Regions from separate parts of the Adlercreutzia sp. ZJ138 genome, predicted to be linked through region 2. Evidence: predicted binding sites of a transcription regulator. Region 2 holds the regulator's gene; each other region holds the start of a gene.

Region 1 (2,269 bases), on a different contig from region 2:
CGTCACCTTGACGGTGCGGCAGTGGCCCATCATGTCGATGCGGGCGTCGGCCAAGGTCATGCCGAAGTCCTTGTCGATAACCTGAGCACCAGTAACAGCAGCAATGTCTTCCAGAATGCGCTTGCGGCGATCGCCAAAGCCGGGAGCCTTCACAGCGACGCAGTTGAAGGTGCCGCGCAGCCTGTTCAGCAGGATGGTTGCCAGCGCTTCGCCCTCGACGTCTTCAGCCATGATGAGCAGCGGACGGCCGGACTTCATGATTTCTTCCAGCAGCGGAACCATGTCGTTGATGCTGGTAATCTTCTGATCGGTGAGCAGGATGAAGGGGTCGGCCAGAACCGCTTCCATCTTCTCCATGTCGGTAGCCATGTAGGGGCTGATGTAGCCGCGATCGTACTGCATGCCCTCCACAATCTCGACATCCATGCCGAAGGTCTGGCTCTCTTCAACGGAGATGGCACCGTCACGGCCGACAGCGTCCATAGCCTCGGCGATCTTGTTTCCAATTTCCTCGTCACCAGCGGAGATGGTACCAACGTTTGCAATCTGCTCCTTGGTGGAAACCGGGGTGGCGTCTTCCTTGATGGCCGCAACGATGGCGTCGGTGGCCTTCTGAATGCCGCGACGGATGCCCAGGGCGTCGGCACCAGCGGTGATGTTGCGCAGACCCTCGCGAACGATGACGTCGGCCAGCAGGGTGGCGGTGGTGGTGCCGTCGCCGGCAACGTCGTTGGTCTTCACCGCAGCCTCGCGAACCAGCATGGCGCCCATCTGCTCAACCGGATCGGGCAGGTCGACCTCGCGCGCAACGGTAACGCCGTCGTTGGTGATGAGCGGCGCACCATAAGGCTTCTCGAGCGCGACGTAGCGGCCCTTGGGGCCAAGCGTGACACTAACGGCGGCAGCGAGCTTGCTTACGCCGGAAGCGAGGGCGGCGCGGGCATCGCCCTCAAACTTGATGTTCTTTGCCATTTCTTACATCCTTTCTTACGATTCGCCGGCCCCAAAACCCCTTCACGGGAAGGCGGGCGAACCACTTGTTACCTTAGATTGCGCTTGAATGCGCTTGAATGCGCTGAAGCACCCGGTTTATTCGTAAACGGCGAGCAGCTCGTCAGAACGAAGGATAACTACTTCGTCGCCGTCCATCTTGATGGCCGTGCCGTTGTACTTGCCGTACACCACGTGGTCGCCAACCTTCACCGGAACGGGAACCATGTTGCCGTTTTTGTCCATCTTGCCTTCGCCGACAGACAGCACAATGCCGCTGGAGGGCTTTTCCTTGTTCTCAGAAGCGATGAGCAGGCCAGAAGCGGTAGTCTCTTCGGCCTCGTCTTGCTTGACGATTACGCGGTCGCCCAGGGGTTTCAACATAACAGTGCCTTCCTTTCAATTCTCACATGCGAGCTTTGTGCCCACGTGCTTAACCACTCGGTTAACGTGATTGCTAGCACTCTCAAGTTTCGAGTGCTAAACGCAGGTGCCACTATACCACAGGCACATGCAAGTTGACTGCCACCGTCACCAAATCGCGATAAGTAAGAGGAAGGAAGTATTCGCGAAGACGCGCGGTACGGAGTCGATCCGAACCGCGCGTCTTGCCTGATCGCGTGTTTCGTAAGCGCATCTTCCATGATCAGCGCTCATCTACGGTGTCCGCCTATGCGGCGCGGCGAGTAAGGAAGTTCACGATGGCGATAAACACGATCGATCCCAGCAGCGCCACCACGAACGACCACAGGTTAAACCCGGTGAAGCCCTGCGCACCAAACAGGCTCATGATGAATCCGCCCACCAGTGCGCCGATGATGCCAACGACAATGTTGCGGACCAAACCGCCTTCCTGCTTCATGATTGCGCCACCCGCCCAGCCGGCCAAGCCGCCGATAATGATCCAAACGATGATACTCATAGCAACTCCTTTCCACGTTGACTGTGAATACAGCCTAGCGGACGGAGTGTATTGCCGAACTCCGCATACATCAGGCGTGAACCGGCTGTCAGCAAGCCGTTATCGCCCCTTCGCCACACAGCACTGCGATCAAGCGAACAATCAAACACTCGATAATACACACAGGGGCGATTATGGGAGTTCTCAACAATTTGCGTACGCGTGCTCAAGAATGAGCGTCATGCTGCTCAGTATTATGCGGAACAGCGCTCAGGAATTGGCGTAGGACTCACCCAGTCGATTACAGATCGTTGAGGATTGCGTCGACTGAGTGCTTTGCGTCATCGAGCAGCATGAGCGTGTTGTCGTTGTAGAACA
Region 2 (2,269 bases):
AGCACGGGCGTTGGAAGCCGACCAGAACAGGGTGGCTTTGCGGCAACGAATTATACGGTCGCTTGTTCAACCTTGCACCGTAAAGCATCCTGGGGCTACTTTCGTCTCGCTGGGTTCTGGCAATCCCGCTGGCAACCCTTTAGAAACCCCATTCACATTCATGTCGAATTCGCGCGTTTCAAGCCCGAATGTGGCGCTCGCGTTGAATTTTTCCTCGCTGACCATTCATATTAGCACTCGCGCTTGTCGGCTGCTAAAATAGCGTTTCACATACAACGTCGATCGCGCCAGTGTCTTAATGGAGGGACACTGCGGGCGGTTGTGGCATGTTTTGGATTCGACGCAAAGGGAGGTGCCATGCTTTCTGACCGGAGACAACGCGTTCTAGCAGCGCTTATAGAGGAATATGTGGCACGCGCGCTTCCCGTTGGGTCGCGCACACTCGTGGAGCAGTACCAGCTGGGTGTGAGTTCAGCAACGGTGAGAAACGAGCTATCGGTGCTCGAAGAAGACGGCTACATCACGCAGCCGCACACCTCGGCGGGTCGCATTCCTACCGACTACGGATATCGCGCCTTTGTTGACCGCCTGTTTCAGCAGGGTCTTCTGCCACAGGAGTCTCCGTATGCCGCAGCGGTTGAACGCATGCGCGCCAGCGCCGCCGAGCTCGATTCGCTGCTTGAACAAACCTCGCTTGCGCTTTCTCGCTTCACCGACTGCCTTTCTATTGTTATTGCGCCAAGTGTTATGGACATGCGCATCAAGCAGATATCGGTGATCTCGCTGTCGCCGCGCAAAGCACTTGTAGTGGTGGTCACTGAAGACGCGCGTGTATTTAACCGCCAGATGGAGTTCTCAACCGACATTTCCCCTGATGATCTCGCTCGAGTACAAACCCTGCTCGCCGAAATGTTCTCGGAGCGCTCGCTTCACGAAATGGAAGAGCGCCTGGCACATGGCTTCAGCACGGCAGTTGCCGACCCACTCGTGCGCATGGTTCTCGAAGAAGTGCTCTCATGCCTGCAAGAGGGCGAACTCTCGCGCGCTCGCAGACTCGGTGTAAGTTCACTTTTGTCGAAACCCGAGTTCAGCCACTCGCAATCGCTCATTCCGGTGATGGAAGTACTCGAGGATGACACTGTGCTTCTGCAAATTTTTGATGATGCGGCACATGCAGGAGGTGCGTTACCAACGGTGCATATCGGAAGCGAAAACGTGGCGGCGGGTCTCTCGGGCGTATCGGTGGTTGCCAGTAGTTACGGCGAAGGCGCGGCAACCGGCGTTGTGGCAGTTGTTGGCCCTACACGCATGGACTATTCGAAGGTCATTCACGCGGTGCAGGTTGCAAGCGCCGCTTTACAGGATAGATAGCCGAATCTTCACACGGCAAGGAAAGGTAACGTTTCATGGCTCAGGATCTTTATGAGGTGATAGGCGTCGCGCGCGATGCGTCTGACGACGAGATAAAAAAGGCGTTCCGTCGCAAGGCGCGCCAGCTCCATCCCGACATCAACAAGGCACCCGATGCCGAAGATCGCTTCAAGGAACTCAACGAAGCCTATGATGTGCTATCCGACCCTGCGAAGCGCGCCCAGTACGATCGCTTCGGCACAATTCCCGGTGCGGCGTCGGGTGGTTCACCCTTCGGCGGCGGCTATGTCGATTTCGAGGACCTGTTCGGCGGGGGCTTCGGCATGGGCGATATCTTCAGCTCGTTTTTCGGCGGTAGTGGCGGACGGACGACCACGCGCACGGAAGGCCGCGACATGGGAGTCGGTTTGCGGCTGACTCTTGAAGAGGTTGCGTCAGGCGTGAAGAAGGAAATTGTTTACGACCGCTTGGCACCGTGCGCCGATTGTGATGGTACGGGCTTGGGTGAGAACGGCCGCGAGGTTGTGTGTCCCGACTGTAACGGGCGCGGCCGGGTAGTTACCGTGCAGCACACGTTCTTGGGCGACATGCAAACAGCATCACCGTGCCAGACATGCGGCGGCACGGGCAAGTCGATCGAAAACCCGTGCCCCGAATGCGACGGGCAGGGCAGGGTACCCGATCGCCAGCGCGTCACCGTGGAAGTTCCAGCCGGCATCCGCGACGGCCAGCAGCTGCGCATTACCGGATTCGGAGAGGCCGGCATGCATGCGGCTCGATCGGGTGACCTTATTGTCACGTGCCGTATTCAACAGCATGAATACTTCGAGCGTGAAGGCGACAGCCTGCATACTCGCGTAAACGTGTCTATCGCACAAGCTTCACTGGGTGCCGAAAT
Region 3 (2,269 bases), on a different contig from region 2:
AGAATGGAACAGCAGCAGATCGGCCAGCGGATCGCGCGCCTGACCATAGGTGGCATAGATGCCGTACTTCAGGCCGCGGCCGAAGTTCTCGAAGAACTTCTCATAAGCTTCACGGTCGTTGTCGCGCATATTCTGCAACTCGGAAGTAACCTTTTTCTCAACACGTTTGGCGATAGCGCGCAACTGGCTGTTCTGTTGCAACGTTTCGCGCGAAATGTTCAGCGTAAGGTCTTGGCTGTCAACTACGCCACGCACGAAGTTGTAATAGTCGGGCAGCAGGTCTTCACACTTTTCCATGATAAGCACGTTGGAACTGTACAGCGCCAAGCCCTTCTGGTAGTCCTTGCTGTAGAGGTCCCACGGAGCCTTGCTCGGCACGAACAGCAACGCGTCGTAAGACAGAGCGCCTTCGGCGTGGATGGTAGTCACGCGAGCAGGATCGGCGAAGTCGTGGAACTCGGATTTGTAGAACTCGTTGTACTCTTCGTCGGTAACGTCGGACTTGCGGCGCTTCCAGATGGGAATCATGGAGTTGATGGTTTCAAGCTCGGTGTAGCTTTCGCGCTGCGGCACGTAGTCGTCACCAGCGTCGTCGGGCTTGGGTAGCTCGCGACTCTTCGTCACGTTCATCTGCACAGGATAACGCACGTAGTTGCTATAGCGCTTGATGAGACTCTTCAGGCCGTATTCCGACAAGAACGTGTCGAAGCTCTCGTCGTCGGTGTCGTCCTTCAGCGTGAGAATGACGTCAGTGCCGTGCGTATCGCGCTCGGCAGAGGTGATGGTGTAGCCCTCGATGCCGTCGCTTTCCCACGCCCATGCTTCGTCGGTGCCAAAGGCGCGTGACACCACGCGCACATGCTTGGCCACCATGAACGACGAGTAGAAACCTACGCCGAACTGGCCGATGATGTCGACGTCGCCGCCCTGCGCCTCGTCGTTTTCGGCCTTGAACGCCATGCTGTCGGAATGCGCGATGGTACCTAGGTTCACATCGAGGTCGTCCTTACCCATGCCGATGCCGTTGTCGGACACGGTGACAGTGCGCGCATCCTTGTCAAACGACACACGAATGGCCAGGCTATCCTTGTCAAGCTGCACGGTGTCGTCCGTAAGACTGCGGAAGTACAGCTTGTCAACCGCGTCGGAAGCGTTTGATACGAGCTCGCGCAGGAAAATCTCGCGATTCGTGTAGATGGAGTTGATCATGAGGTCGAGCAGCTTCTTGCTCTCGGTTTTAAACTTGCGCATGAACGCCTTCCTTTCAGTATGTTTAGCACTCACAGCCTTCGAGTGCTAATCGAGAAGGATTGTACCGCACGCGCATCATGCGTCAAGTTTGTCGAGCGGCGCGTTCATGGAAGGTTCATAGCACCGGGTCCCCTTCTTCGAAGAGGACCCATGGCGATAGTTGTTTTGTGATGAAGCGTGCAGTGCAGCGGGTGAAGTTTACCGCTTAAACTGGCGATTAGAAGATGTCATACACGCTGTATACGTACTCTGCTTCTTCCAGGAAGGATTCTTCCTCAACCACCCAGGAATCGCCCTTCTTATCAAGCTCGAAGCACAGGAAGTACTCCTCTGGGGTCGCCTGCGTCTTGGCGTTTTCCAGGAACTCGGCAAGCTTTGCCTTCGCTTCCTCGTCACTGGCCACGCCGCCTTCGCTCTGATTGAACGCGTCAACCTGCTCACCCACTGAATCTATGAGCGCATTGATCGTGATGCATGATGTGTCAGCAAACGCCTCGGCATCAGCGCCGTCCACATATACACCATCGGTATCGAGTTCGCACTGAAGCGTACCAACGCTCCACTTCACCAGCTCGGTCGGATCGACGCCGATGTCGGTGAGACTGTAGTCGAACCAGCTCTTGAACTCGGCATCGGCCTCGGCTGCCATAGCCTGGATCATAGTGTCATCGGGATTCTTCAGGCGATCGAGCCCTGCCTGTGCGGCTTCGGTTGCTGCTTCGGTTTCAGCGTCGACCGTACCGGATTCGAACGAGGTCACAGGCGCAGCGGTGTCCTCAACGTTGATATCGCTTATGTCGGCTGCAGTGCAGGAGATAACAAGTATGAAAACTATAAGGATCGCCGAAATGACAGATCCGATGATGCCGCAGATCTTGCCTGCTTTCGCCCTGCCATCGGGACCGAACTTCTTCGTGTACTGCGACGACAGCACGATGGCGATAATACCGAACAGCAAACTGCCTAACACGATAGAAATGATGCCGAGCACCAGCGACGCCGTCGCCTTGCCGCGACC

What was found. The regulator HrcA, encoded in region 2, represses chaperone genes, less so after heat shock. The targets are predictions, from matches to a motif close to TNTTAGCANNCNNNNNNNNNGNNTGCTAANA.
Region 1: a site for HrcA is predicted at 1,446-1,476, ahead of groES (co-chaperone GroES). Genes of this name have one in related genera too.
Region 3: a site for HrcA is predicted at 1,272-1,302, ahead of htpG (molecular chaperone HtpG). Genes of this name have one in related genera too.

The regions. Positions count from the first base shown of each region.
Region 1 is NZ_JAAKEA010000004.1:110,996-113,264, forward strand. Features, by position in the region: gene groL (chaperonin GroEL) at 1-972, opposite strand, end outside; gene groES (co-chaperone GroES) at 1,090-1,374, opposite strand; gene G7Y43_RS03100 (GlsB/YeaQ/YmgE family stress response membrane protein) at 1,661-1,912, opposite strand; gene G7Y43_RS03105 (NAD(P)(+) transhydrogenase (Re/Si-specific) subunit beta) at 2,193-2,269, opposite strand, start outside.
Region 2 is NZ_JAAKEA010000005.1:93,163-95,431, reverse strand. Features, by position in the region: gene hemW (radical SAM family heme chaperone HemW) at 1-83, shown strand, start outside; gene hrcA (heat-inducible transcriptional repressor HrcA) at 358-1,371, shown strand; gene dnaJ (molecular chaperone DnaJ) at 1,407-2,269, shown strand, end outside.
Region 3 is NZ_JAAKEA010000002.1:130,975-133,243, forward strand. Features, by position in the region: gene htpG (molecular chaperone HtpG) at 1-1,251, opposite strand, end outside; gene G7Y43_RS01490 (zinc-ribbon domain-containing protein) at 1,469-2,269, opposite strand, start outside.